Regions from separate parts of the Peribacillus sp. FSL K6-1552 genome, predicted to be linked through region 2. Evidence: riboswitches for the same ligand, from Rfam matches in the RefSeq annotation. Region 2 holds a riboswitch; each other region holds the start of a gene.
What was found. A riboswitch is a leader RNA that binds a small molecule or an ion and turns the genes downstream of it on or off. The one in region 2 is predicted to bind S-adenosylmethionine.
Positions count from the first base shown of each region.

Region 1 (10,461 bases), 4.8 Mb from region 2:
ATTCGAGTGAATAATCGCTGGGAAAGACTTAATAGAGTACTTAGTATCGTAAAAAAAACAAAAAATAAGATGTTTGAATTGACTGTTCTCACTTTATTGGTTTGGAATACCTTGTTGAACATGAACCTGATAACGGGCTGGATCAGTACTGTCGTATTAGTCGGTGTTATGGCGCTTCTTGCAATAATCGCCACAATTGTTACGAAAACAAAACTACCAATACTTTTGACAAGAAGCTATATTTTTTTTCAAATGGTTCATTACGGCCGGAAAAAGAGGTATGACTTTTACCATTCGAATGATTTGAATACGTTAATGCAGGGAGCAATCAGCAGTAAATTTCTAAGACGTAAAAAGCTCGTATATGATTCTCATGAAGTTCAAACAAGCAGAACCGGTTATAATAGCCGGATTTACGGGATACAAGAGAAGTTTCTATTAAAATTTGTCGACGAAATGATCGCCGAAAATCATACTCGTGCTAAATATAATGAAGACTTATACGGTCTGTATCCGAATGTGGTCCATAACTACCCAATCCCTACATTGCCTGAGGAAAGTACAGTCGTGGATTTACACGAGTTGCTCATGCTGCCAGAGGACGAGCCGATATTGTTATATCAAGGCGGCATTCAAACAGGCAGAGGGCTAGAGAAAGTGGTTGAGGCTGTGCCAATGATGGAAGCAGGAACGCTAGTTTTTATAGGAGATGGGAAGATCAAGCCTGAATTAATAAAAAAGGTAGAGTCAATGGGTCTCGAACATCGGGTGAAATTTATCCCGAAGGTACCGGTTGACGATTTGCTTCATTATACCAAAAACGCATATTTAGGTTTTCAGGTATTGAATAATGTCTGCTTTAATCATTATTCTGCTTCTTCCAATAAGTTATTTGAATATATGATGAGCGGAGTACCCGTCATCGCCTGTAGCTTTCCAGAAATTCAAAAGGTAGTCGAGACTGAGGAAATTGGTGTGTGTGTCGACTCCCATGATCCCCGTTCTATTGCGGACGGAGTCAATTATTTATTAAAGCATCCAGAAAAAAGAGCGGAAATGAGCAGCAACTGTCTGAATGCCCGCCTTAAATACAATTGGAAACAAGAGAAAGAAATCTTCATCCAAATCTATCAATCAGCTTAACAAAAACTAGAATACTAGAAGAAAATATGATGAGGAGTGGTTATTATGAAATTATGTACAATGGGACTAGGTTATATAGGACTTCCAACATCTTTAATGTTCGCAAAACACGGTGTAGATGTTGTTGGCGTGGATATCCATCCTGATGTTATTACTAAATTGAATAATGGAAAGCTCCATATTGAAGAACCTGGACTAGACGAAGTGTTAAATGAAGTGCTAGATGCTAAAAGATTTCGTGCTACCTTGAATCCGGAGTCTGCGGATGTCTTCATCATTGCGGTCCCAACTCCAAACAATGAAGATCAACACCAATCCTGTGATCTTACCTATGTTATGCAAGCAACTTCAAGGATCCTTCCTTTTGTTCAGAAGGGAAATGTCATCATTATCGAATCGACGATTGCACCAAGGAGCATGGATGATCATATCAAGCCATTGATTGAGATGACAGGGCTAACGATCGGGCAAGACATCTTTCTCGTACATTGTCCGGAACGTGTCTTGCCAGGGAGAATACTAGAAGAATTGGTGCATAATAACCGAATCGTCGGCGGCATCACAGAAGCCTGCTCCTACAAAGGAAGTCTTGTCTATGAAACTTTCGTTAAAGGGGAAATCATTCGTACGGATGCGAAAACGGCTGAAATGTCCAAGCTGATGGAAAATACTTTCCGTGATGTGAATATTGCTCTTGCGAATGAGTTGGCTAAAGTTTGCTTCGAATTGGATATCAATGTATTGGATGTCATATCAATGGCAAATAAGCATCCACGTGTAAATATTCATCAACCAGGACCAGGGGTAGGTGGACATTGTCTCGCGGTCGATCCTTATTTCATTGTCGCTAAAGCTCCTGAGACAGCTAGAATCATCAAATTAGCCCGCGACACGAACGTTTCGATGCCGTATTATATCGTCAATTGTGTCAGGATGTTACTTGAGGGGATCCGTAAACCAAAGGTAGCGGTTTTTGGACTTGCCTACAAAGGAAATGTAGATGATATCCGTGAAAGCCCAGCCATTGATGTTGTAAATATCCTAATGAGCATGGATCAGGTGGAAGTATCCTTGCATGACCCACATGTCCAATCTGGGAAAATGCCAGTCGTTTCTGTCGAAGACGCTGTAAAAGATGCCGACCTGATTCTTGTCTTAACCGATCATAATGAATTTAAAGAAATGGATTATGACAAACTATCGAACAAGATGGCTCATAAAATGATTTTGGATACTCGGAATTGCATTGATGCTAATAAACATAACATCCAAATTGCCAACTTAGGCAATGTATTCGAATATAAAACAGAACATTTGAAAGAAGTAAGGAAAAAAATGATTATCTAATAAACAACCGATTCTGCAAGGCCGGATATGATAGGGATCTAAAGGGTGTTGACTCAGTCAGCACCCTTTAGAGTTGTACAACATGTTAAAAAAATCATTTGAAATAATAATAGGGATCGGATAATTATTATATGTTCTGTAAATATGACTTCCTATGGGACATGGGAAGAGCAGAATTGGTTGGCCTGGCGCCACCTTCTCCCTATTTATAGGTGGCGGACCAAGAGGGAGTGGAATCATACGTATGAAAAAAGTATGATGAACTTTCTAGTTTATTATATTGGCAAACAGGATGTAGAGGATTTGGCTCAGGAGACCTTTGTCTGGGCTTTTGTGAAACAAAGGGGATAAGACACCAGCTGGAACATAGGTGACAGCCTCTTGGCTGTTTTTAATTCAAAAATACTGGCGCTTCAGGTTAATGTGGCTTTTACAGGAGTGAGATCGTGATGGTCGATTTATCGTTTAGATTAGTCAGTTTATAAAGAAAGGACCAAGCAAGTTTCGCTTGGTCCTTTTGTTTTCTATTTATTAAGATTAAGCAGTCGGTCCGCCAAGTTCTTCAATTTCACTTGGAACGTTTCCGAATTTTTTAAAGTTTGCACGGAATTGAGCAGCAAGAGCTGTTGCTGTTTGTTTATATGCAGCAGGATCTGCCCAAGTCTTGATTGGTTGAAGCACTTCGTCAGGAACACCAGGAACATGAAGTGGAATATCCAAACCGAAGATATCGTCTTTGATTGTCTCGATGTTTGCTAATTCGCCTTCAAGTGCTGCTTGTACCATCGCACGAGTGTAAGCAAGTTTCATACGGCTACCAGTTCCGTATGCACCGCCAGTCCATCCAGTGTTGACAAGGTATACTTTTGCGCTGTGCTCGTCAATTTTATCTCCAAGCATTTCAGCATAGCGTGTAGCAGGAAGAGGTAAGAATGGTGAACCGAAGCATGTTGAGAATGTAGCTTCTGGTGAAGTTACTCCTCTTTCAGTACCAGCCAATTTACTTGTGTACCCACTTAGGAAATGGAACATTGCTTGTTCTTTAGAAAGTTTGCTGATTGGAGGCAGTACGCCTGAAGCATCAGCAGTTAAGAAAATGATTGTATTTGGGTGTCCTGCGATACTTGGGTTCACGATGTTATCAATCGCTTGCATTTGGTATGCAGCACGAGTGTTTTCTGTTAATGAACTATCATCGTAGTTTGCTTCACGTGTTTCCGGATCAACAACTACGTTTTCCAATACGGCACCGAAACGGATGGCATCGAAAATTTGCGGTTCTTTTTCACGTGAAAGGTTAATTGTTTTTGCATAGCAGCCGCCTTCGATGTTGAATACACCGTTAGAAGACCAGCCGTGCTCGTCATCACCAATCAGTTTGCGATTAGTGTCTGCAGATAAAGTTGTTTTACCAGTACCAGACAGTCCGAAGAATAAAGCGACATCTCCTTCACGTCCTACGTTAGCAGAGCAATGCATTGGAAGTATTCCAGCCTCTGGAAGTAGGTAGTTCATGATTGAGAAGATCGATTTTTTCATTTCACCTGCATATTCCGTTCCACCGATTAAGATAGTACGGCGTTCAAATGACACGATGATGAATGTTTCGGATTGAGTTCCGTCCACTTCTGGATCTGCTTTGAAATTAGGTGCAGAAAGAATCGTGAATTCTGATTCGTGACCTCTTAGTTCTTCTTCATTTGGACGGATGAACAAAGTGTGAGCGAAAAGATTATGCCAAGCATATTCATTTACAACTTGGATGGGAAGACGTGATGTTTCGTCCGCGCCGGCGAAACCTTTGAAAACAAAGATCTCTTCTTTTGCTTTTAGGTAGTCAACTACTTTATTATATAGTTTATTGAATACTTCTTCAGAGATTGGTTGGTTTACGGAACCCCAATCTACTTTGTCTTTCACAGAAGCTTCGTCTACGATATATTTATCTTTAGGTGAACGGCCAGTATATTTGCCTGTTTCAGCTTTTACTGCGCCAGTTGATGTCAAAACGCCTTCGTTTCTGCTTAATACTTTTTCAACCAATTGGGGAACTGAAAGTTGAGTTTGCACATTATTTCCTGCCAATAATTGGTGTAACTCATTAGAAACATCTACAGAATTCATATATGAGGTACCTTCCTTTGTTTTAAGTTTTTATATTACAATTAGTATAACACATTCACTTAAATAGTCTATACTATTTATTTTTTTTTGTGATATTTTTTATATGGTTTCCTTAATCATTTTTTAAAATGCGTTATGAACCGAGTACGGGTTCCTGCATATACTTGAATGGAGGAATCTGAACTGGGTGGTGTAATTAGGAAGAAAGCCCATTATCAAGATTAGAATCTTGATCGAATGGGTCTCGTTTCAGGAATATAAAAAAGGTTTGATTCTTTTATTTAATAGGAAGAAATTAAGAATAGAACAACTTGCTATTACATCAAAAGGCAAAATCCTAAAAAGTTATTATGCGGTTCGAAGTCCGCTTTTTCAAGTTCTTATATCTATGGTAATTTTCTACATTTTCGTTTGTTTTCTACATCGAAAATCCAATAATGACAGAGCATTAGCACATTTTTTTTCGTGAAAGCTGTGATGGGGAAAAATGTTCTTTTTCGAAAAGCATTGACAGAATCCGACCAAATACGATAATATCTTAAATTGTACGGATTCTCTTATCCCGAGTTGGTGGAGGGACAGGCCCTTTGAAACCCAGCAACCTGCCATATTGAACTTGACTCCAAGATCAATCGCCGAAAATAAAGCGATAGTTCTTCAAGGAATAGTGGTGATGGTGCTAACCTGAGCAAGGTAAAAAACCCTTGAACGATAAGAGTGAAAGGATAGATGACAGAATTTTAAACCTTTCCTCATTTGCCAGGGAAGGTTTTTGTGTTTTTTAGTAATTCTGTGTCTATAGTTGAAGCTAATAAGGGAAAACGAGTTCCGTAAAAAATCAGGCTTTTGCCTACAACATACTAACTTCCAAGGAGGAAATATGATGTCAAAGAAACGTCTATTTACTTCTGAATCTGTTACAGAGGGCCATCCGGACAAGATTTGTGATCAGATTTCAGATTCCATTTTAGATGCTATCCTTGCTAAGGATGCAAATGCACGTGTTGCGTGTGAAACAAGTGTAACAACAGGTCTTGTACTTGTTGCTGGTGAAATTACAACGTCCGCTTATGTGGATATTCCACGTATCGTTCGTGATACGATTGCAGGAATTGGTTACACACGTGCGAAATACGGTTTCGATGCTGAAACTTGTGCCGTATTGAGTTCTATTGATGAGCAATCTGCTGATATCGCAGCTGGCGTAGACAAAGCGTTGGAAGCTCGTGAAGGAACTATGTCAGATGAAGAAATCGATGCAATCGGTGCAGGGGACCAAGGGCTTATGTTCGGTTTTGCTTGCAATGAAACAGAAGAGCTTATGCCACTTCCGATTTCATTAGCTCATAAACTTTCATTCCGCTTGTCTCAAGTTCGTAAAGAAGAAACGCTTGCTTACTTACGTCCTGATGGTAAAACACAGGTAACGGTGGAGTATGATGAAAATAATCAACCTGTAAGAGTTGACACAATTGTTATTTCAACACAACATGATCCAGAAGTAACTCTTGAGCAAATTCAAGCTGACTTAAAAGAACATGTGATTAAAGCAGTTGTACCAGCTGAATTAATCGATGCTGGGACTAAGTACTTCATTAACCCAACTGGCCGTTTTGTAATTGGCGGACCTCAAGGGGATGCTGGTCTTACTGGACGTAAAATCATTGTTGATACGTACGGCGGATACGCTCGTCACGGTGGCGGTGCATTCTCCGGTAAAGATGCTACAAAAGTTGACCGTTCTGCGGCATACGCTGCTCGTTACGTTGCGAAAAACATCGTAGCTGCTGGCCTTGCTGACAAAGCGGAAGTACAATTGGCATACGCAATTGGTGTGGCAGAGCCTGTATCAATCTCGATTGATACATTCGGAACAGGAACAGTAAGCGAAGAAGTACTAGTTGATCTAGTACGCGCTAACTTCGACCTGCGTCCAGCTGGTATCATCAAAATGCTTGATCTTCGTCGCCCAATCTACAAACAAACAGCTGCTTACGGACACTTTGGCCGTACAGATGTTGATCTTCCTTGGGAACGCACAGATAAAGCTGAGATTTTAAAAGCACAAGCGTAATCAAATAAAAGTAAAAGGTGCCTCGCAACTAGCGAGGCACCTTTTTCAATTGTGAAATGGATTAAATTTGTCGACAGAGGGAATAATTCAAGAAATCCTATTTAAACCAGCCATTTAGTTTTTTACTCGTGAATTATGTAGTTTTACTCGTGAGTTTTAGTGTTTTACTCGTGAATTATGTAGTTTTACTCGTGAGTTTTAGTGTTTACTCGTGAATTATGCAAGTTTACTCGTGAATTATGCAAGTTTACTCGTGAGTTTACATGAATTATTTAATGCGTTCTGCATGTTTATAGTATTGTCCTTTTTCAGCATATTCTCGGACGATACGTTCCATATCCTTGCGATCTTCATCGTTAATTTCGCGTACGACTTTAGCTGGACGGCCGAATGCCAATGTGTTTGGTGGTATGACTTTGCCTTGGGGAACAAGACTTCCAGCACCGATAAAAGCTCCTTCCCCGATTTCTGCTGCATCAAGTACAATCGAGCCCATGCCGATTAGAGCTCCTTTACGAACTTTACAGCTATGTAAAATAACCTGATGGCCGATGGTTACTTCGTCCTCGATAATTAATGGATTATTTGGACTTTGGTGAAGAACGCTGTTATCTTGTACACTTACTTTATTACCGATTATAGTAGGGGCTACGTCGCCACGTATAACGGTATTAAACCAGATTGACGTTTCGTCGCCGATTTTCACATCACCTGTCACGACTGCATTTTCAGCAATATAAGCGCTTTCAGAGATTTCAGGTTCTTTACCTTTAAATGGATAAATAATCATTTTTAATCATTTCCTTTCCGAAGTAGATGTTTTTATGTATTATTTTAATATACCGTATGTAAATAGACTTGGCTATTTATAATAAAAATGTAGAACTTGTTAGAGTTCCTTTTTGTCGAAAATCATGAATATGGTTATAATTTATATATATTATTTTTCAGCTATCTTTGATCGTATACAACAAGAGAAAAGTGAAAGGGGGATTTCGAATGTGGAAATGGGAGACAGAAGGAGACGCAAAAGGCGTCATTGTCATCATTCATGGGGCAATGGAGCATCACGGCCGATATAAGTGGGTAACGCAAATGTGGCTTTCAGCCGGATATCATGTTGTCATGGGCGACCTTCCTGGGCAGGGGATGACAACTCGTGCCTACCGGGGACATATCGATTCCTTTGACGAATATTTAGACGAAGTAAAAAGCTGGATAGAAGATGCCTTCGAATATTCGCTGCCAGTCTTTTTGCTTGGACACAGCATGGGTGGTTTGATTTCGATACGCTTACTTCAGGAAGAAGAGTGGGACATTGCAGGGGTGATTTTATCTTCACCATGTCTGGGCCTCGTGACGAAGCCCCGCAAGTTCTTAACAGCCATTTCGCATGGTTTGAACCTCGTGATGCCTAAGTTCAGAGTCGATTCCGGCTTAACACCTGAAATGGCTACGAGAAGTTCTGAAGTCCGTGAATCAGATAAAAATGATACATTATACATTACAAAGGTTTCGATTCGCTGGTATCGTGAGCTTGCACAGGCTATGAAGGATGCCTTTGAAGAGATTCCTGAATTTCAGGATGTGCCTCTTTTGTTGATGCAAGGCGGAGATGACCGAATCGTGAATAAAAAGGCGGTTCGTGAGTGGTTTAATTATAACTTGGCTAGTGAAAAACAATACAAAGAATGGCCAAAACTTTATCACGAAATCTTCAACGAACCAGAGCGGGATGACGTATTCCAATACGCATTGAGTTTTGTTGAAAATCGTTTAAAAATATTAGGGTATGTTGTTTGAAGGTACATACTGCTGGATAAATATAAAAAGCTGCTGAAGCGATTATCAGCAGCTTTTTTGTTTTATCCAGCGTTTGTAAGTAATTCGTTCGACTTAATGACGGGTGCCCAATAAGTAACCGGATACATAAATTGGTTCAAGTGTGTAAGTTCTTTTTTATTGGATAAGGCAACAGACAAAAGGTAAATTGATTTGAAGCTTAAGTCATTCGCGAATAGGTCTAAGAGGGTCGCCTTCATATTCATGATCTCTTCATGTCCTTGAGTGGAAATCACTAAATCGAGTTGAGGCAGGAATTTATCAAAATGATTTTCAAACTGTTTCAGGTCTTCTACCGTTGTTTGTTTCTCTGTTAATGAGTTAAGGGAGCTGACAAATTCTCCATATTCTTCACTTGTGTCTCGTTTGATTTTTTCAGTCAATATATCTGTCAGTATTGCAGTCGACAAATGTTCCATTTTTCTGCACCTACTTATCTGTTTTTAATCATTATAATAGTTATAGACTAAAAATTCAAAAAGTTCTGTTTGGTAATATTTTAAGATGATTTGTTTGCAATAAGAATAGTATCCCTTTAACAAGGGGGTGAATATATCTCAACCTATCTAAGGGGAAAGGTGTTCAAAGTAAATGTAATCTAGAGCGAATTTAGTAATGACTGCTTTTTTTGTTCATTCTTATCAGGAAGTTTGCTTTAACAAAGAGGAAAAAAATCATATTTTTTGGTAATAGTCACTGGCTTGCCCTGTAACATGTGCACTATTGCTTACTCATAACACATGGGAATGATTTTCGATGAATATGAAAAACACCGTTTTAATGAACGGTGTTAATTGTGGTTATCTCTTTTCAATTGCCACTATGAATGGCGGATTATTGGTTTGATTAATGAAGTCATATTTCAGGACATGGGCTTTTTGCTGAGGGAGATCCTGAACATAGTGTAATAATGCGTCCCGTTCCGTAGCACCTTCTGGATGACCGTGATAGATGACGAGGATGATGATACCTTCTGGAGCCATCATTTCGAACAGCTGTTCAATTGCAGATATCGTTGTATTAGCTTGGGTGACGATTGATTTGTCTCCACCAGGAAGGTAGCCCAGGTTAAAAATAGCTCCAGTAATATTCCCAAAATGTTCTTTGCTGATGTATTTGTTCATCTGCTCGTGTCCGTCATGAACGAGAGTGCAGCGTTCATGCATACTTTCAGCCTTCAGTTTGGCTGCTGTGATTTGAATGGCATCTTCTTGAATGTCAAAACTATAGACATGCCCTTTTTCACCAGTTAGTCCTGCAAGAAAGACAGTGTCAAAGCCGTTGCCCATAGTGCCGTCAACGGTAATGTCCCCGGGTTGAACTGCTTTTTCAAGCAGAAGTTTTGCGAATGGCAAAATGCGATCCAGCTTCATCGTGATGGTACCTCCATATGATAATTTTTCCCCTGCCAGCTGTTGCGGCGTTTCAATTCGGCATCAATGGCATTCAATACATCCCATTTATTGACGCTCCACATCGGGCCAATCATCAAATCAATCGGACCGTCTCCAGTTATGCGGTGAACGATCATTTCAGGAGGGATTATTTCCAACTGATCACAAACAAGATTGACATAATCGTCACGGTCAAGAAATTCAAGCAGGCCCTTTTCATATTGCTTGACCATGGGCGTCCCTTTTAATAGATGAAGTAAGTGAATCTTAATGCCCTGCACATCTAGTTTCGCGACTTCACGAGCTGTTTCCATCATCATTTCGTAGTCTTCTTGAGGAAGGCCATTAATGATGTGGGAGCAAACTCGAATGCCATGTTTGCGCAGTTTATCAACGCCTTCTTTGTAGCAATCAAAATCATGAGCACGGTTGATCATCGTGGCGGTTTTTTCATGAACGGTCTGCAGGCCAAGCTCCACCCAGAGGTAAGTGCGCTCGTTCAGTTCCGCTAAATATTCGACTACATCATCTGGCAGA
Region 1 is NZ_JBBOST010000001.1:5,130,382-5,140,842, reverse strand. It holds gene NST21_RS24565 (glycosyltransferase) at 1-1,143, shown strand, start outside; gene NST21_RS24560 (nucleotide sugar dehydrogenase) at 1,189-2,490, shown strand; gene pckA (phosphoenolpyruvate carboxykinase (ATP)) at 3,028-4,614, opposite strand; SAM riboswitch class I at 5,169-5,332, shown strand; gene metK (methionine adenosyltransferase) at 5,495-6,688, shown strand; gene NST21_RS24545 (gamma carbonic anhydrase) at 6,957-7,475, opposite strand; gene NST21_RS24540 (alpha/beta hydrolase) at 7,688-8,491, shown strand; gene NST21_RS24535 (hypothetical protein) at 8,554-8,949, opposite strand; gene NST21_RS24530 (tRNA (mnm(5)s(2)U34)-methyltransferase) at 9,331-9,903, opposite strand; gene NST21_RS24525 (TIGR01212 family radical SAM protein) at 9,900-10,461, opposite strand, start outside.
Region 1: another riboswitch for S-adenosylmethionine. It lies ahead of metK (methionine adenosyltransferase); the one in region 2 lies ahead of NST21_RS01750 (methionine ABC transporter ATP-binding protein).

Region 2 (10,461 bases):
TGACTTTTACTGGCAGTGTGGAAGTCGGACACCTTATCCAGCAGCAAGCAGGCTTTCGTAAGCTTACCCTTGAACTCGGATCCAATTCGCCGTTCATTATTGATGAAGGAGTCGACATCGATAAAGTCATAGAACGAAGTGTGATGGGCTCTTTTACAAATAATGGGCAGGTGTGTATCTCGATTCAAAGAATTTATGTCCACAGTTCACTGTACCAACAATTTTTGGAGCGATTCGTCAGTAGGACAAAACGGCTTGTCATCGGATCCCCTCTCGAAGAAAGCACTAATATTACTGCGGTCATTTCGAAAAAATCGTTGGAGAGGTTACAAAGTTGGATCGACGAGGCAGTACAGGAAGGAGCAAAAATTGAGTGTGGCGGTACAGTGGAAGGCAATGTTCTCTTACCTACCGTCTTAACAGATGTAAATCGTGACTCAAAGGTATTTCGTTTCGAAGTATTTGGTCCGATTGTCTGTATTTTCCCATTCGATACGCTGGATGATGCCATCAAGGATGCAAATGATTCACGTTACGGATTGAATTCAGGAGTGATGACACCGAGCATAGAACGTGCTTTTTATGCGGCGGAACGCTTGGAAACAGGTGGAGTCGTCATTAATGATATCCCAACCTATCGGATTGATAATATGCCTTATGGTGGCTGGAAGGACAGCGGTGTTGGCAGAGAAGGCGTCAAATATGCGATGGAAGAAATGATGGAGCAGAAATTCATTAGCTTTAAAATAAGTGACAACTGATTATTAATATAAATAGGAAGTATTTTGTTCCGTTAAAGGGTGGACACCATATAAATCGTGGTATATGTAAAGGGCGATATCCTAAAGATGTCGTCCTCTAGTATTCGTCAGAAGTAACAATGTATTAGTATCAACATAACTATATGCCCCTAAAAGAAAAGCCCTGTCTTGGAATCATCAATACCTAAATCATAAAAAGCCTAAAAAAATATAGGAGTACAGATATTAGTCATGTATAATATGTGTGCTCCTTCATTCTTTTTATTAAATTAAAAGCCATCCTTTAGTGGATGTTTTTACGAAATAAGGGAACAACGCCCCTAATTGCCAGTTGGTGAGTTTCTTTAGTAACGAGTTCTAAAATCACTACGTTTTTTTCTTTTCTTTAGAAATACCGTTATCAGAATGATAAGAATGACACAGCCTCCCCATCCTTGAGATGGGACATAAAATTTAGTAGCTCATCATCGATTGTTTCTTTTTTAATCGAGGCAGGCAATACTGTGTTCCTGACATCAGCGACCGTTTTAAGGTCAAAGGATTCTATTGCTTCCCCTTCTTGGTTCATGATTGAGAGAATTCCATCATTACTCGTTTTTAGACTAGGTTGATCACTAATTAAATGAGTATAGAATAAATCTTCGTTCAGCGTGTAGGTATTAGAGTAGTCCGCTGAATAAAGTTTGCTTTTTTTATCAATTTTGCCTGATTTAAAGTATTCAAAGCCATAGTTGAATAAAAGCTTGGTATCAGAGTAGGCAACTTTGTCTGAAGGAGCTTTTAGAGTGACGGCAATCAAGTCCTGTTCTCCTCTAGTAGCAGTAGAAATCAGGGTGTAGCCGGATTGACTGACGAAACCGGTTTTCCCGCCGGTTATTCCCTTATAGGGGAGTTCGCCTTTTAACATTTTATGATGGGTAATTAGAGTTGTGTCCCATGTTTCCACTTCCCACGGTAAATTCTTCTTCCCAAAATACTCACGGAAAGTTTCATTTTTCATTGCATATTGGGTAATTTTTGCAAGGTCACTGGCTGTAGTTACATGTTTTTTGTCAAACAATCCATGGGGGTTTGTAAAATGAGTATCGGAGATGTTTACTTCTTTTCTTAAAAACTCATTCAAATCTTCCATAAACAGTTTTTCACTACCAGACATATGTTCGGCAATTGCGATGGCTGCATCATTTCCGGAGTTGATGAGCATTCCTGCAATTAATTTGGAAAGCTCTATTTTCTCCCCAGGTTCAATAAATACCGAAGAGCCGTCTGCCTCAGCCGCTTTTTTGCTAACAGTCACTAGTTCATTCTTATCCCCGTGCTCAATAGCATATATAGCAGTAGCAACTTTCGTTAGACTGGCTGGATACATTTTTTTATTTGTGTTTTTTTCGTATAACACTTTCCCACTTTTCGCATCAATAATGATCCCAGCTTCACTAATGAGAGGTAAGTCTGATTCTGCACTTACAGTCGTAGAGGCGAAGGGGATTAAAGCCAAAATGAAGATAAAGAAAAACTTTTTCATATACCTCTCCTTTAATGATAGTAAATCCTATATAGTCATAATAAAATAAATCTGAATGTTTAGAGATGTTTTATTGAAATTGAAATAAAACAGTAATTCCCCTTTAATAATCATGGAAACATTTCGGATAAAAACCTTCTTTTACTTTCCTAAAATAACTTTATAAGGGTTCTGACCCTTTTAGTGGTATGCTCCATTTGAATGAAAAAAGAATCCCCATTTAAATAGATAGGGATTTTTTGTATACCATTGAATTAGGGTATCACCGACATTTCGCATATAAACTACGCTGATACATTTTAGGGAGAGGAATAAAAGTGAAAAAAGGTCAGAAGGTGATTTGAGGCATTGGTAGCTAGGATTACTGGAAGCTTCTCAAAAAGCTGAAAAGAATGCTAGAAAAAGAAAAGAAATAAGAAAAACAGAAGCCAAGGGGCTTCTGTTTTTCTTTATCTGACCTATATATATCGCTTTGTCTAAGCTTATGCACTTCTTATTTTATAGATTTGGAAAAGACCAACTACCATTGCTATCCGATTTATTTATATTTCCTTTTGCTTCGCTTCATGAAAAGCTGTTTTAACCTTATCCAACAGATCTTTATCCGAAATCAACCGGTAGCCTGTAAGCGCAAGAGCTTTTGCACCAGTGAGGATGGCTTTGTCTCCTTCTTGAGATTTAGCACAGTCGCGGAATTCATTCGTATGGGCAATCAAATCATCTGGTCCAATTTTTATATATGGATGGGCTGTCGGAACTATATGGCTTACGTTCCCCGCATCAGTCGAACCAAAACCGCTATCTTTTCTAGGAGCTACCGTTTCTCCTAATTGAGTCAGTTCTTCCTTTAACAGTTCATCAAGAACTGGATTTATGACAAAATCAAGCACTTCATTTTGGAAACGTTCGACTTTAACTGTGCTTCCTGTGGCAAGTGCAGCCCCTTCAGCAACATCACGTATTTTACGTGATACATCTTGGCATAGCTTCCATGTTGTTGCTCTAATGTAAAATCGGGCAGAAGCATATTCAGGAATGATGTTAGGTGCTTCTCCACCATTGGTTATTATTCCGTGGATTTTGACCTCAGATGGGAGTTGCTGACGTAAAGCACTAATGCCATTAAATAGCTGAATAACCCCGTCAAGAGCATTCACACCTTGTTCAGGCGCAGCAGCTGCATGTGCTGATTTTCCATAAAAATTAAAATCAAGTGGATCTACAGCCAAAAATGGACTTGTTACACCAGTTTGACCAGCTGGATGGATAATGATGGCTACATCTACCTCATCAAACAAACCGTGCTTCACAAAGCTTCCTTTTGCACTTCCATTTGGCCCTCCCTCTTCAGCAGGTGTTCCGAAAACAATCACCTCTCCGCCTGTTTCCTCTAGTACCTGAGATAGTGAAATTCCTGCTGCGGCACTAGTAGTGCCAATGATATTATGGCCGCAAGCATGTCCTAAACCTGGCAATGCATCATACTCAGCTAAAAAAGCAATTTTGGGGCCTTTCTTTGCTGAGGCTTTTTTGGCGATGAATCCTGTTTCATGCCCAGCTATATTACGGGTTACTTCAAACCCTGCATCTTGAAGTAATTTGGTCAACGTATCCGAAGCAAAGAACTCTTGATTCCCAATTTCGGGGTTTGCATGAATGGCTTGACTCGTTTCGATATATAATTCGGAATGAAGGTCGATGTGATTTTCAATGATCTGCTGATGCTGCTTCTGCACTAATTCTCTCGCCATATTCTTATCTCCCCTTTTTGGTTTAAAAAGCCGGACAGGCACCTTGAATCCATCCGGCATTCCTTCACTTTGTTCTATTCATCATTTTTCATTGGCTGGTTTTGTCCAAGCATCTTGGTAATTCACTAATTCATCTACAGAAACATATGCAGGAATGGTGTTTCCTTTAAACGTTTTTTCAATGAACGCTTCCACTTCTTTCGATTGATAAAGCTCCACTAATTTTTGTAGCTCAGGACGGTCGGCATTTCCCTTTTTAACCGCAATGATATTAATATATGGTTTCGCCGTTTTACTTTCATGGAATAATGCATCTTTTAAAGTAAGGCCTGCTTCAACTGCAAAATTATTATTAATGGCTGAAGCATCGGCATCATCCAATAGACGCGGCGTATTGCCGGCAGCAACAGGTTTGATTTTCAATTTTTTCGGATTTCCCTTAATAATATCTAATGATCCCGATCCATTAAATTCCTCTTTCAATGTAATCAAACCAGCTTCTTGAAGAAGCAGTAATGCACGTCCAAAGTTTGTTGCTTCATTCGGAACAGCTATCGTAGCGCCATCTGGAAGATCTTTGAGATCTTTGTGTTTTTTCGAATAAAGGCCCATAGGTGCAATAACAGTTGACCCGATGGCCTCTAATTTCAAATTTTGATCGTTAACAAATTCATCGAAGTAGGCAACTGTTTGGAATGAATTCGCATCAATTTCCCCTTCACTTAACGCAAGATTCGGTTGGATATAATCATTAAAAGTGACAAGTTCGATATTCAGCCCATCCTTTTTCGCTAAGTCAACAATATATTCCCATGTTCTCGTATCCCCGCTGCTGACACCGACTTTCACTGTTTTCACATCATCCGAACCGCCTGATGCACCCTCTTCGTTCCCGCATGCTGCAGCCACGATGGCCAATGCCAATACCATGATCGTTAATAAGATTTTCTTCATTTCTCCTACCTCCTGTTATTTTTATCTTCTTCTGATTTTTCTTGAAACAAAATTCCCGGTGGATTGCAATAATTGAACGATGATCACGAGCGCCGCTACTGTGACGACCATCGTCATCGTATCGAACCTTTGATAACCGTAAGCTAAGGCTAAATCTCCTACCCCACCTGCACCGACAGCACCTGCCATAGCAGTAGATCCAACAAGGCCAATTGTCGCAGTTGTAAATGTAAGAATTAACGAGCTAAGTCCCTCAGGAATCAAAAAGCGATAAATAATTTGCCAAGTCGTTGCTCCCATTGCCTGGGCTGCCTCTATAATTCCTTTGTCCACTTCCAGCAGGGAGTTCTCCACAAGCCGGGCAATATAAGGAGCCGCGTAAAAGATTAGCGGAACAATGGCCGCATTCGTTCCGATCGCACTGCCGACAATCATTCTCGTAAACGGAATAAGTGCTACAAGCAAGATGATGAAAGGAACCGACCGCAATATATTGATGACCGGGTTCAATACATTAAAGATCCATTTATTCTCCAGGATGTGACCCTTTCTTGTAATGACAAGTAAGATTCCTAGCGGAAGTCCAATCAGCCCGGAAAATATCAATGAGATGGCTACCATATAAAGTGTGTCACCGAAAGCTGTCGACAGCTGGCCTGCCGTTATTTCCATTCCCCAAAGCGTATTACCCATTTATCTGCACCTCCTGGACGAGAATCCCCTCGTCTTTAATATATTGATAAGCCTTGTCCACCTCATTTTTGTTCCCTGTCACTTCGATGATCAAATTCCCAAAAGGCGTTTCCTGAATTTCAGAAATATTGGCTGATAATACACTTAAATGAACATCAAATTTCTTCGAGATGGTTGAAAGTAAAGGATTGCCTGATGTAGTACCAATAAAGTTAATTTTCCAAATAATCGGAATATATGATCCGGTATTTTTCAGGAAACTTTGTGGGATCTCGTCGTGAATAACAGTTCGTACAAAGTTTTTTGCGATATCTGTTTGGGGCCTAGCAAAGACATCAAACACAGAACCTTGTTCAACCACGCGTCCGCCTTCCATGACCGCAACCTTATTGCAAATTTCCCTAATTACAGACATTTCATGAGTAATTAGCAATATGGTAATATTGTATTCTTTATTAATTTTTTTTAAGAGTTGCAATACAGCACTCGTTGTTTGAGGATCCAATGCTGACGTCGCTTCATCACACAAAAGAATCGATGGGTTGGTAGCCAACGCTCTAGCAATCCCTATTCGTTGCTTTTGACCGCCAGACAATTGTTCCGGATAACTCCTTGCTTTACTTGATAAGCCAACGAACTCTAACAACTCGCCTACCCGCTCTTTGATTTCTTTACTAGGAGTTCCCGATAAAACTAGCGGCATGGCAATATTATCAAAAACTGTCTTTGAGTTAAGTAAGTTAAAATGTTGAAAAATCATGCCAATTTTTTTCTTTTCTGCCCGTAATTCCTTCGGGTTCAATTTGGTTAAATCCTTCCCCCCAACAATAACCTGTCCATCTGAAGGGTGTTCGAGTAGATTGACTAACCGAATCAACGTACTTTTTCCGGCCCCGCTATAACCGACAACACCAAAAATATCGCCTTTTTCAACTGTCAAATTAATTCCTTTCAAAGCTTCAACAGTCTGTTTCTTTGTTTTATATACCTTTTTAACATTTTGAAATTCAATCATTCTGTCTCCCCCCATGCTGTTTATTTGTACGAATTCATTATCCTGAGAAGAGCTTTGCAAAGTTTCATAATGATAGGGTTAAATTTTCGAAACTCACGAGTAATTCCTCACAATTCACGAGTAAATGTGTGAAACTCACGAGTTATTCTGTCAAACTCACGAGTAATTGCTTATAATTCACGATTAGTGCGCGAAACCTACGAATAATTGCACCAATTCTCCAAATAACCATATACATTCTGAATAAACAAAAGAGGCCTCTTCCGTCATCAGACAGAAGAGGCCTCTTTTAGAAATAAAAAAGAGTAAACTCTTAATTTAATTATCTAAGAAAAGCTCCTTCTTATCTTTCAAACTTTCGTCCGTTGGAATTAGCACAGTATTTTTACAAAAGTAAAAACCCGCTGCCGAGGTATCATAGGGCCAAGTCCCTCCACATCTCTTGATAAGAAATAACGTATTTATTTAATTATGTTCTCCACTATATATTCAAATTTTCCTAATGTCAACTCTATTTTGAATAATCTAAAATATTTTTACAGTATAATTATTAATCGTTCATTTAACTATACCTTAAGACAGGTCAGATTTTGCCCTGCATACCATGTATACGGTCAACCTAGGCATAGACTCTATTACAAAAAAACGAAAACATTACGAAGTCAGTCAGGATCAGGACTTCCTTCCTCATAAGGAAAGCTCTGTACCTTGATAAAATAACGGCAAACTTTTGGCAAACTCACTATTCGGGTTGCTACTCACGGTCTGCCTTATCCATGCGGGGAGCTCCCTGCGACCTCCACTCTTACAATCTTTTGATTGGGGTTTACGTTTGTTTTTGAGTTTTTGACCTTTTTTTGATAGCAAACTTTCGGTACGTTTAGTATCAAAAAGAAAAAACAATAATATATAGTTCCATATATTTCGTGGTGAAAATGCGGTTATAAAATTTTTTGCATCTGTTTTAAATATGTGAGGACCCTTTGCCCTCATATCTGTAATAATAAAAGTTCATTTATTATTACAGGGAAGGAAGACTACACATGTTTTCTTCACCTTTAGCATCTTTATAAAAGCTCTTTCCTTAGAAGAGTTTATTTCTTTTAATTAAAAACAATCGATAGGGTTTGAATTCTATAGTATGTCTACTTTCTTATCAGCAAAAACAAATCGCTATTTAGAAGCTTCTAATTTTGTCGATATCTACTCAGAATTTGTAGATATTTCTCGGGAAATTGTTGAAATTTGAAAATGGTGATTCCGAATAGTTGGAACAAAGGAATTTCTACTTTAGATTTGATTGCCTTAGGTTTAAATAGTTATAACGCAAATTAACACCTGAATATCGTAAAGGAGACTAAAAAAAAGGTAATGAAACCTTTTTCTTATTGCAGTAATGTTTCGTAATGGGTTCTTTGTTGTTCAGTTTTAAGCTATGAGACATATCGTTTGTCAGTTAGATGTTCATTTCACGCGTAGCTGCGAGTTCATTGGTTAAAAATTAAGATCTCTTTTAATTGAATGGGAACATGGGTTAAATAAATTGTCATATATATCGGGTAAAAACTTCTAATTTTGTCGATATCTACTCAGAATTTGTAGATATTTCTCGGGAAATTGTTGAAATTTGAAAATGGTGATTCCAAATAGTTGGAACAAAGGAATTCCTGCTTTTGATTTGGGTGCCTTAGGTTTAAATAGTCATAACGTAAATTAACACCTGAATATCGTAAAGGAGACTAAAGAAAAGGTAATGAAACCTTTTTCTTATTGCAGTAATGTTTCGTAATGGGTTCTTTGTTGTTCAGTTTTAAGCTATGACATATCGTTTGTCAGTTAGATGTTCATTTCACGCGGAGCTGCGAGTTCATTGGTTAATAACATTAAGATCTCTTTTAATTGAATGGGAACATGGGTTAAATAAATTGTCATATGTATCGGGTATCGCTATTTCTGTTTCATTGGTTCCTTCTAATCTTTCTTTTTCTTGATACAAGGGTTCTTCTCTCTATCGTCTAGGGGATTGCCCGTATCGCGTAACGCTATAAGCGTTTCGATATCGGATTGAACGAAGATATGCCAATCGATATCTTTAAACAGCTCCTATCCATATCGCTCTAAGTTTTAAACATACTTTCAAACAGTGGATTTTGTATCTCCACTTCTTCTGACACTTCCTTGGAAGAGGATGCTCATTCATTCGGACGTATATCCTGTCGCATATCGGCTCCCTCTTTCTATTAAAGATGAAGGTTCTGTAGATTTATTTGCATGTTATATCGCCCAGCGATACGAAACACACAAAAGAACAGATCAGCCCCTTTCTTGAGGAACACTATTAAGGACATGGATCTTGCTGGAGCTGGGAAACTGTTGTTTTAAGCTGAGGCATATCGTTTGTCAGTGGACGTTCATTTCACGCGTAGCTGCGAGTTCATTGATTAAAACAATTTTAATCTCTTTTAATTGTTTGGGATTATGGATTGAATTGTCAAATGTATCAGGTATCGCTATCTCTGATCCATTAGTTTCTTCTAATCTATCTTTTTGTTGATACACAAGGTCTTTAGCTGTATCGTCTAGGGGCTTGCCCGTATCGCGTAACGCTATGAGCGCTTCGATGCCGGAGTGAATAAAGATAGCAATCACCATCTTATAAACTCATATCCGTTTCGTTCTAAGTTTTGACCATACTTTTGAACAGTGGGTGTTGCATCCCCACTTCTTCTGCCACTGCCTTAGAAGAGAATACTCGTTCATTCGGATGTATATCATGTTTGTATATCGAACCCAGCTTTTCTATTAAACCTAAAGGTTTTGAATTTATTTGCATGTTATATCGCCCAGCGATACGAAACATACAAAAAGGAGAGGGTCAACCCTTGTCTGGAGCAACTCTATTAAGGAGGACTCTTGTTTTTGAATGCAAGTTTTCAACCTCCTCAACTCCCTTTTTATCAAGCATGCCTTTTTTGCTTGCTTGTGTATTTTGTTTTAGATGCATATCGCTTAAACAAATCTCCAATGAATTTCAATTGAGCCTTCGTTTGCCTTTAGAACGTCAATACATTGGTATCGCCGAGCTCTTACATAGCAGGTACCAAATCCTGTAAAGTTGAAATACTCTTTCTTAATTCTGTGTTTCAGCTACGCGAATCATATAGCTTTATGATTTTATTAAAGTTTTGTGGATTGGTATCTCAATACTTTTATCCATCATTATATATTAAAAAAAGATTTATCAAATGTTTCTACATCAATAATTTGCTTCCAAGAATCATTACACAGTTGGGCAAAAAAACTTAACGGCCACCTTATTTTCTGAATATGGAGAAAAGCCCCCACCATTTTTCTGAACGATTTTGTATCGCTTCTTCTAAACGTTTATTAAACTCATTTTGGGAAGTCCATTCTTTTTTCTGTTCGACCCGCATATTTTGTATTTCTTTTTGTAAGAGTTCACTTTTTTGTTTTTCTTGTTGTAGCAATGTTTCGTAATGGTTATTTTGTTGTTCAGTTAATTGTTCAATTTTAGCATTAGTTCTTTGCGCTGAATTTCCAATACTAGAACTTATAACATGATGATCTTGCTGGAGCCGGGAAACCTTTGTTTTAAGCTCTGACATATCGTTTGTCAGTTGGACATTCATTTCACGTGTGGCTGCGAGTTCATTGACTAAAAACATTAAGACCTCTTTTAATTGATTGGGGTCCTGGGGTAAATTTTCTTCATATGTATCGGGTATCGCTACCTCTGTTTCA
Region 2 is NZ_JBBOST010000001.1:343,650-354,110, reverse strand. It holds gene NST21_RS01775 (aldehyde dehydrogenase family protein) at 1-761, shown strand, start outside; gene NST21_RS01770 (D-alanyl-D-alanine carboxypeptidase family protein) at 1,162-2,286, opposite strand; gene NST21_RS01765 (M20 family metallopeptidase) at 2,829-4,037, opposite strand; gene NST21_RS01760 (MetQ/NlpA family ABC transporter substrate-binding protein) at 4,119-4,991, opposite strand; gene NST21_RS01755 (methionine ABC transporter permease) at 5,013-5,663, opposite strand; gene NST21_RS01750 (methionine ABC transporter ATP-binding protein) at 5,677-6,699, opposite strand; SAM riboswitch class I at 7,040-7,151, opposite strand; gene NST21_RS01745 (hypothetical protein) at 9,100-9,351, opposite strand; gene NST21_RS01740 (hypothetical protein) at 10,014-10,461, opposite strand, start outside.

Region 3 (10,461 bases), 3.2 Mb from region 2:
TTCCCTTCCGCGTGATGGGAGGCCGAACGACACATTTGAAATTCCAAGAATCGTTAAGCATTCCGGAAATTTCTCTTTGATTGCCTTAATTCCTTTAACCGTTTCTAAAGCAGAGCCTATATATTGCTCATCTCCCGTACCTACAGGGAAAACAAGCGGATCAAAAATAAGGTCGCTTTCGTTTAGGCCATATTTATTTACTAGCAAGTCCACAGAGCGGGTAGCCACTTCAATTTTCCGTTCAGCATCAACGGCCATTCCAATCTCGTCAATTGTTCCTACCACAACGGCAGCACCGTATTGATGAACGAGTGGAACAATTTTTTCAAAGCGCTCTTCACCATCTTCAAGGTTGATAGAATTAATAATTGACTTTCCTTGAGAATGCTTTAAAGCCTGTTCAAGAACGGCTTCATCTGTAGTATCAATGACTAATGGTACTTTCACTTTTTTGACAACTTCTTCGACGAATTCCTTCATATCACCTAGCTCATCACCATCAGGATCAGCAAGACAAATATCAATGACATGGGCGCCTTTCTTCACCTGGGCACGAGCAATTTCGGCAGCTGGCTCATAATGCTTCCCACGAATTAACTCCTTGAATTTACGAGATCCGATGACGTTCGTTCTCTCACCGACGAACAAGGGACGCATTGAATCATCATAAATAAGCGGCTCAATTCCTGATACGGCATGGCCATGTGCTGATTCCTTCATTTCACGGGGCTGTACGCCTTCTAGAACCTTAGAAAGCTCTTTAATATGTTCTGGTGTTGTTCCACAGCAGCCCCCAATGATATTGACCCAGCCTTTTTCTGCAAATTGCTTCATTTTCTCTGCAAGGGAAGTCGGGGATTCATGATAATGACCTTCTTCATCAGGTAGGCCTGCATTCGGATAACAGCTAATGGCGCTGTTTGATATATCTGCAAGTGTCCGAATATGGTCTATCATGAACTCTGGTCCTGTCGCACAGTTCAAACCAACAGCCACAGGCTTCATATGTTCAACTGATAAATAGAACGCTTCAATGGACTGACCGGCTAGGGTCGTACCCATCGGTTCGATTGTACCTGAAATGATGACAGGCACTTCTTTCCCTGTTTTAGCAAAGGCCGCTTTTATTCCAGAAAAGGCAGCCTTAACATTAAGCATATCCTGACAGGTTTCTACTAACAACAGGTCCACACCACCGTCTAATAGACCGAGTGCCTGTTCTTCATAAGAATCGGTTAAAATATCAAATGTGGTTCCTCCTGTAACAGAAAGTGTTTTTGTTGTTGGTCCCATTGAACCAGCAACATATCTTGGCCATTTATCATTTGAATATTTTTCACAAGCTTTCACGGCAAGTTCAGCTGAAATTTTATTAAGCTTATAAGCAATCGTACTTATTTGGTATTCCTCAAGAACGATGCTCGTGGCTCCGAAGGTATTTGTCTCAATAATATCGGCACCTGCTGCTAAGTATTTTTCATGGATGGTTTGGATGATTTCAGGTTGAGTCAGTGATAAATATTCATTACACCCCTCGAATTGTTCTCCCCCAAAATCCTCTGCTGTTAAATTCTCAGCTTGAAGCATGGTTCCCATTGCTCCATCAAGAAGGAGAATCTTAGACTGTAACTGTTCTTGAATCGCTTTTTTATTCATGTACTGCCACCTCTGATGTATGTTTACTATCGACTTCTCTAATATATTTTGTAAGTTCCGCAGTCATTTCATAGCGAAGGAATGGTGTAATTAAATAAATCCCCTTGAATTTTTCTCTTGCGGCGTCCACCAGTTCTCTGGCGATATTCACACCTTCCATTCTTGACTTTATTGGGTCATCCCCAGCTAAAGCCATAGCTCGCCTTACATTATCAGGTAATTTAATACCCGGTATTTCGTTATGGATAAATTCCGCATTTCGTGTGCTCGTTAACGGCATGATTCCGACGAAAATTGGAGTATCTAAATGTTTTGTCGCCTCATAAACCTCTTCAATCTGATCAACTGAATAAATCGGTTGGGTCAAAAAGGACTGAGCACCGCAAGCAATCTTCTTTTCCATCCGCTGAACGGCCTTATTCAAATATTTCACATTTGGGTTAAAGGCAGCCGCAATTTTAAAATTTGCCCGTTGACCAAGACTTTGACCGGAATAGGAAAGACCTTCATTAAATTGTTTTACCATACTAATTAAGTCAAATGACGATAAATCATAGACTGAAGTTGCACCTGGGAAGTCCCCTATTTTTGAAGGATCACCAGTGATAATCAGAATCTCGTTCAACCCCACCGTTTGAAGCCCCATTAAATGTGACTGAAGGCCAATTAAGTTCCTATCACGGCACGTAATATGCACCATTGGATTTACATCTAATTGGTTTTTCAACAAATTGGCCAGCGCCTCATTAGATATCCTCGGCGAAGCAAGTGAATTATCAGCTAATGTAATCGAATCAACACCCGCATTTTTTAATGCCTCCGCACCAGCCATAAAACCTTCAATTCCTAATTTTTTCGGCGGATCAAGTTCAACAAGAATCGTTCTTTCAGTTTTGGCCTGCTCATGCAGGGGTAGTTCCAGTTCTCTATGATTCACTTCAATTATTTCGATTTCACGGGCTTTCGTCATTTTTTCTTCTACTGGAACTAAACTCCCAATCGCATTTTTCACAGATTGAATATGAAGTGGTGTTGTTCCACAACACCCACCGATTATCGTGGCACCCTGCTCACGAAGCTCAAGGGCACTTGAGCCAAAATATTCAGGCACTGCTTTATAAACTAGTCTTCCATCCACGTAATCCGGTAGGCTGGCATTTGGATAGATAGCGATAGCCGCATGCTTTGGCAAAGTCACTTCTTCCAAGGCGCGAATCATATGATGTGGACCTAGACGGCAATTCACACCAACAACATCAGCACCCAATTGCTCGAGTTTTTGAAATGCTTCATTTAAATGGATCCCATTTTGAAGATTACCTAATTCATGCATCGATACATTTGCAATAATTGGCAATTCCGTTTCTTTTTTAGCAATTTGCAACACGGTTTCAAGTTCTTCCAGATCATAAAATGTTTCAAGGAGAATCCCATCAGGATTTTCTATAAGCAGACTATATAGCTGCTCACGAAAACCTCGCTTAATTTCTTCCATGCTTAAATCCGATTTACGGATACTTCGCTGCGCCCCTATAGTACCAAATACAAATGCATTGCCTTTTGCAGCTTTTTTAGCAAGGATAACCCCCTGACGGTTAATTCGGCTTACTTCATCTTCAAGACCATGCCGTTTCAATTTATTAAAGTTAGCTCCGTAAGTATTCGATTGTAGAATATCAGCACCTGCTTCTAAATAGGCACGATGAATGGATTCAATTTGATCAGGATTAGTGCAGTTTAATTCCTCATAACATTGATCGATTCCATATGAGTATAATAATGTTCCCATTGCTCCTTCTCCAACCAGCATTCTTTCTTTCAATTCTTTACGAAAATCCATATGTACACCCTCTCTCAAAAACAATTCTGTTTTTGTCGTTTTCTATGAGTATGAGAGAAAAGAAAAAAAACCTTCTCAAAGAAGAAGGTTTTTTGAAACATTCTCCTCATCTATCAAGCTCTGCTTGCTGGATTTAGCACCTTTGCCTAAGCTGGTTGCTGAGGTTTCCTCGGGCCAGTCCCTCCACCTCTCTCGATAAGATCCATTTATAAAGTTTTCTTAACATTTCAAAATTTGTTTATATTTAATTTACATTAATAATCTGTCAATTTCAATAGTTTGATAGTCATTTTTTTCTTTTCTACTAAGATCAAACATCCTTCAAAGTTTAAACTCTCTTTAATATCCTTTGTTTCCAGTCCTCCGCTAACGAATCTACAGAAAGTAAAGCATGAGCTCCATCCTGTCCGTCTCGATTATGCAGGATCACTTCAGTTGCATAATATACTGAGATGTTTTCTTGAAGTCGATCTAATAAAACAATTTCATCTTGTTTTTTAATAACTCCTTCTTGAATGACCTTTGCAAAATAACCAGTAAAACTTGTTTTCATCACTGATGTCAAAAACTTAGGTTCTTGGTTAAAGTGAGAAATAGTCGAGCAAGGAATTCGTCCTTGGGTGATCTGAACAATTGTCCCACCTATTTGATAGATATCACCGATATACGTTTGAGTTTCCATCATCCCAGCTACTGTTAAATTCTCACCAAAAGCAGGGATATCAAGCTGTTTAGAGAATTTTTCATTCCAAAATGAGTAATGCTCAAAAGGATAAATGCACAATGCACGGTCAGGGCCTCCATGGAACTTTAGATTACCTACTCCGTCTCCAACTATTCCTGATTTTGTTACGGTCACATTATCCAAAGTTTTTTTATCCATAGCTGATAAAATCTTAACATTCGAAAACATTTCCTGTTTAGGCTTTCCGGCTTGAAGGGACACGATTTTTCCATTTTCCAATTAACATCTTCCAATCCTATTTACTTTATATCATCCTTATATGAATACATTATACTAAAAATTCATTTTATTCTGCATCTATTTTAATTACTTTACTATTTCGGAGAAGATAAAAACTTCTACTTCCGGGAGTAATGGTGGAAAATTACTGATTTTCAGAAAAATCGTACTATAGTTTCGGTAATTTGGTTGCTATTTCAGAATTAAATATGGTAGAATATGAACACAATATATAGTCGAAAAACAAAATCGGTCGCCTATATGTTGATTTCACGATTAATTTCCTCATTGTCGCTCTTCAGGGAGCGAATTTTTTTGCCTTCTTCAAATCCACTACTCAATCCCTACAATAAAGATCAGCCATATATCGCCTTACTGAATGACACTATCATCTTCAAAATAATATTTTGCTCTGCTCAGAATCACTCCTTTAAAACACATCAGCCTAAAACACTACCTTTTCTTTTTAAATTCACAGCTTCTTCTCTGTCAAAAAGAACCATTCCGTTTTTCTTACTAAAAAACCAAGGGTTTTAATTCACATTCTTCCTCTACCGCATAGATTAGTCCTACAAATATCTCCACGGGCAACCCAATTATCTTTACAAAACACAAACTTAATTAATATGTATTCCGTTTAAATTGTTCAGCTATGTGTACCTCTTTAACCACTGCATTCACTTTGTTTCCCTTCTGATAAAAAAAAAAGAAGCTGAGAGACATTGGTTCGTCTTCCACTCAGCTTCTTTTTTTACGCTTGTTTCTTTTTTTTCGGTGCCGCTTTTTTCCGGGTCGTCGTTTTTTTCCCTTCCAGTTTATCAGGTTTCGTTCGATCAATGGATGCTTGTAAAGCTTCCATTAAATCGGTAACATTGTTGGACACTGTTTCTTTTGTTTTGGCTGTAATCGTCGTCTGTCCTGTTTTCTTTGATTCAATCAGCTCAAGTAACGCCGTTCGATAATCATCATTGTATTTTGTCGGATCAAAAGTCGTCGTCAATTGATCTATTAACAAAATTGCCGTATCAATTTCTTTTTTTACAATTGTTTCATTTGCAGGGATATTCGGAACATCTGCTGCGGAGCGTACTTCATCTGGATAATGAATCGTTTCCATCAACAAGGTGTTATCTACAACCCTTATAACTGCCATTTGTTCCTTTGAACGGATGATGATTTTTGCTAACCCAACCTTATTCGATTCCTTGAGTGCTTGCCGCAATAGGGAATAGGCTTTTATGCCACCATCATTTGGAGACATAAAATAACTTCGGTTAAAATATATCGGATCTATTTCTTCAATTTTAACAAAATCCATGATTTCCACTGATTTTTCTTCATTTTGTTTTTTAAGTTCTTCTAGCTCACTGTCTTCTAATACAACAAACTTTCCTTTTGTATATTCAAAAGCACGAACAATGTCTTCCTTGCCTACTTCCTTCTGGCAGACCGGACAAACTTTTTCGTATTTAATTGGTGAGTGGCATTCCTTATGCAGCGTTCGCAAGGATATGTCCTTATCTTCCGTTGCGGCATGAAGTTTTATCGGAATGTTCACCAAACCGAAAGAAATGCTTCCCTTCCAAATGGTATGCATATTCGTCACCTCATAACTTTTTATAAATAGAAGTACAGACTTATTATTCCCTCTTGTCTAAAATAATTCGAAAAAACATTTGCCAACTCTAACACCTCATTATTTTGGCAAAAATAATGTCAATCACTTATTGCGGAGGTACAAATAAAATGAAACCGATGCTGCCAACATATTACCCCGAAGCCCCGAAATCCACGGATTGGCGTTATGAAGTCAAATATGACGGTTTTCGTGCCATTTTAACAATAGATGCCCATACGGTAAAAATTACGAGTCGAAATGGGAAGGAATTATCTTCCCTTTTCCCAGAAATCAGTACATTTATTAATGACCTAGATCTTAAAAGTTTTCTACCACTGCAGTTAGATGGTGAATTAGTCTGGCTCACAAATGAAGCAAAAGCAGACTTTTTTGAGGTACAATGGCGTGGCCGCCTGCGGAAACAATCCCTGATTTCTGAAAAAGCTAATTTTACTCCATGCCGGTTTATCGTGTTTGATCTGCTTAGGATCAACGGAAATGACCTTACCACTAATTCAATGTCAGAACGAAGGAAAATGATTAAAAACCTTGGAGAAATACTTGAATTGCCTATGCCTCCTAATCCAAATGATAAGGCTTTAATTCAATTGATTGAGAGTTATGTCGATTTAGATAAGGCAATAAATAAAGTCATCCTCTTAGATGGAGAAGGGATCGTCGCCAAGGAAATTCAAAGTACTTGGCAAGAAGGAAAACGTTCCACTTCCTGGATCAAAGTGAAAAATTGGAGGGCTGTTTCCTGCTTCATCACAGCTTTGAATAAAGAAAACGGATATGTTTCCCTCGCAGTATATAAAGGTAATGAAATCACGAAAATTGGTAGTGTCAAAAATGGGCTTAGCGCTCACGATAAAAGTATCTTACACGAACTGATAAAACAAAATGCTTCAGAAGAAGACGAACAATTCTTTTATATACATCCGTCCATTTGTATTGAAGTTCAATTTTTACATGTATACGAGGAAAATGAATTACGTGAACCTCAGTTTTCACAATGGCTTTTACAGACATCCCCCAATGAATGTACTTGGGAAAAATTCGTAATCAGCCAATTTACATTTCCAGATTCAATAAAAATATCTTCCCGGGATAAACCACTTTGGATAATCGATGACAAACAGGTGATAAAAGTTGAATACCTTCAATATTTACGAGAGGTTTCTGCATTTTTCTTACCCTTTTTAAAGGATAAACTGCTAACAACGATTCGTTATCCTCATGGATCTATGGACAATGAAAAATTTTTCCAAAAAAACAAACCAGATTATGCGCCTGCATCTATTAAAACGTTCTGGGATGAGGATATTGAGTATATGTTGTGTAATGATATTGAAACATTGCTGTGGTTTGGCAACCAACTTGCCCTAGAGTTTCATACTCCATTTCAGAAAGCGGGAAAAGTAATACCTGATGAACTCGTCCTGGATTTAGACCCACCCTCGATTGAATTTTTTTCTTTAGCAATTAAAGCTGCACTTGAAATAAAGAAGGTAATGGATTCTTTAAATATCAAAGCATTTGTAAAAACTTCCGGAAACAAAGGGCTGCAAATTCATATTCCACTACCGGAAGACATCTTTTCCTATCAAGAAACACGTATGTTCACCGATTTTCTCGGTGATTACTTAATAAGCTCTTACCCAGATGATTTTACAATGGAACGATTGAAGAAAAATCGGCAAAATCGACTCTACCTTGACTTTGTACAGCATAGTGAAGGGAAAACCATTATTGTCCCTTATTCCCCGCGCGGTAATCCGTTTGCTGGTGTTGCTACACCATTATATTGGGAAGAAGTGGGCGAAAGACTTCAGCTCAAAGACTTTACGATTGAAACCGTACCAAATAGAATTAAAAGAATGGGGTGTGCCTTTAAGGATTACAGACATGTCAATAATGGCCCTGCTTTTCTTGAGGTTTTGTCCTTTCTCAAACAAAAAAAGACCAACTCATAGTTGGTCTCGCACTTTATAGCGTAGTTTTTAAATAGCTTTGTACTTCTGCCTGCAACGTAGCATACAGACTTGTTTCCGCGTCATAGTCATGTTTTTCAAGTAGTTCAAATTTTTCCGGCTGATTTAAGTCAATTTCAATCAACGCCTTATATTCATAGGTTGCGTTCCCGATTAAATCAATCGAATATTTTTTGCTTTCTTTATCATAATGCACAACACATTTAACTTTCCCGCCATTATTATAAACGGAAATTTCACTTTCTAATGAGTTTAGTCCAACAGAACATGTAATCAGACTAGAAGCCGACATCGCTGTTCCGCAGGCATTTGTGAATCCTACGCCTCGTTCAAATGTCCGTACATAAATACTACCTGGCTCCAGCTCTTTCACAAAACTGACATTGACACCATCAGGGAACAGCTCATTCGGCTGATTGACCTTCATTGAAAGTTCTGCCTGCAATTCACTTTGCAGCACATCACTATCGACCAAAGTGATTAAATGTGGATTAGGAACTGCCAATGCCGAAAATAAAAGGGAATCATGTAGCTCCGGCAATAGTTCATTTTGCAATTGCTCCTTTTCAACGACAAGCGGAAGGTCCTTTACATTAAAACTGACTGGGGAAATTTCCACCTTGAAAGTTGGAATCCCTATATAGATATCTTCCGTTTTTTCAACGAGTAAATTTGCTTTCATCGTCTCCACAATCATTTTATCAAGCCCTAGAACGTCATTTGCATAACGAGCCACACAACGAAGTCCATTACCACACATTGATGCTTCCGACCCATCCGCATTAAAGACACGCATTCTTGCATCTGCATGTTCACTTTTCATTACAAATAAAATACCATCCGCTCCGAGCTTTTCCCTATTACAAAGAGTCTGGGCTAAATTTTTGCGCTCTTCTTCAGTAAACGTCAAGGTTGTTGTTAATTCATCAATGATTAAAAAATCATTGCCTGATCCATGGCTTTTTAAACCTTCAATAATCATCCTGTCACTTCCTCAATTTGCTGCTTTTATATATCATTATTTTAATATCTTTTATCATAGCATTTTCAGAACAGATGTGTCATTGCGAAATTTACAATAAATCGAAATTTCCTTCAGGAGTTTTTTTCATCTCACCTATTAAAGGCACAAATTGTAAGCAACATTATAGTCCACTCCATTTTAGTTACTATATGCAATAAAGAGCGGCTAGAATAAGAAGTTTCTTATTCCAACCGCTCTTCCAAAATGTCAACCAATCATTCCGATAATAAAATAGACGATAAACAATCCCGCACTCACATACATCGGAGTTGAGACCTCTTTTGCTTTTCCAGTTACCAGTTTCAAGAACGGGTAAAGGATGAAACCAAAAGCCATTCCATCTGCAATACTGTAAGTAAATGGAATGATTGTGATAATTAAGATTGCCGGTATACTTTCGGTAAAATCACTAAAATCTAGCTTTTTAATATTTTCTAGCATCAGAATGCCAATAATAATTAATATTGGAGCAATGGCACTGTCTGGGATCACTTTAATTACCGGTATAAATAATAGGGAAAGAATGAATAACAGACCTGTCACTACTGATGTCAAACCAGTTCTGCCTCCTGATGCGATTCCAGCTGCTGTTTCGACAGTTGCAACCGTAGGACTAGAACCGAAGATACCTGAAAGAAGAACGGAAACACTTGTAGCTTGCAGTGACTTTTTATATGCTTCAGGACGGTTGATACTTTGTACATGTCCGTGTACAAGACCAATATTTTCAAAGACAAGAACCATTGTCATAGCAAAGACGCTTATCCAGAATTCAATTCTGCCTGCCTCAATGAACGATAATGAAAAGAAGAGATCACTGTAAGAGGCTGTGTCTAAACCTGAAAATTGGATATCCGAGATTTGAACTGTACCAAACCAATAAGCAATAAGACTACCTGCTATGATGGTAATCATAAAATTACCTGGAACATTCTTGATAAATAACGTGATGGCCAGTAAAAATGTCAGCACCGTTGAAAGCACAGCTGGATCACCTAAATCTCCGAGGGCAACAATTGACGACGAACCGCCTGTTATAATCCCGCCCTTTTCGAGACCGATTAGCATCAAAAATAAACCTAGACCCACAGAGATGGCATCTTTTATCGAACTTGGGATTGAATCACTAATTAATTTCGAGTATTTTGTAAAAGCGATGACTACAAAAATAAACCCCGAGATAAAAACAGCACCAAGTGCCGATTGCCAAGACAGACCCATTCCTTGAACCATTGTGTATGCAAAAAGGGCATTGACACCCATGCCTGGAACGATAAGGATTGGAACATTTGCCCAAAGTCCTATCATGATACAGCTTAAAGCTGATAAAAGAATTGTCGCAATTACTGCACCATTAATCGGTAT
Region 3 is NZ_JBBOST010000001.1:3,513,848-3,524,308, forward strand. It holds gene metH (methionine synthase) at 1-1,656, opposite strand, end outside; gene NST21_RS16795 (bifunctional homocysteine S-methyltransferase/methylenetetrahydrofolate reductase) at 1,649-3,496, opposite strand; SAM riboswitch class I at 3,600-3,698, opposite strand; gene NST21_RS16800 (MOSC domain-containing protein) at 3,825-4,460, opposite strand; gene ku (non-homologous end joining protein Ku) at 5,212-6,057, opposite strand; gene NST21_RS16810 (DNA ligase D) at 6,207-8,054, shown strand; gene dapF (diaminopimelate epimerase) at 8,068-9,054, opposite strand; gene NST21_RS16820 (NCS2 family permease) at 9,304-10,461, opposite strand, start outside.
Region 3: another riboswitch for S-adenosylmethionine. It lies ahead of NST21_RS16795 (bifunctional homocysteine S-methyltransferase/methylenetetrahydrofolate reductase); the one in region 2 lies ahead of NST21_RS01750 (methionine ABC transporter ATP-binding protein).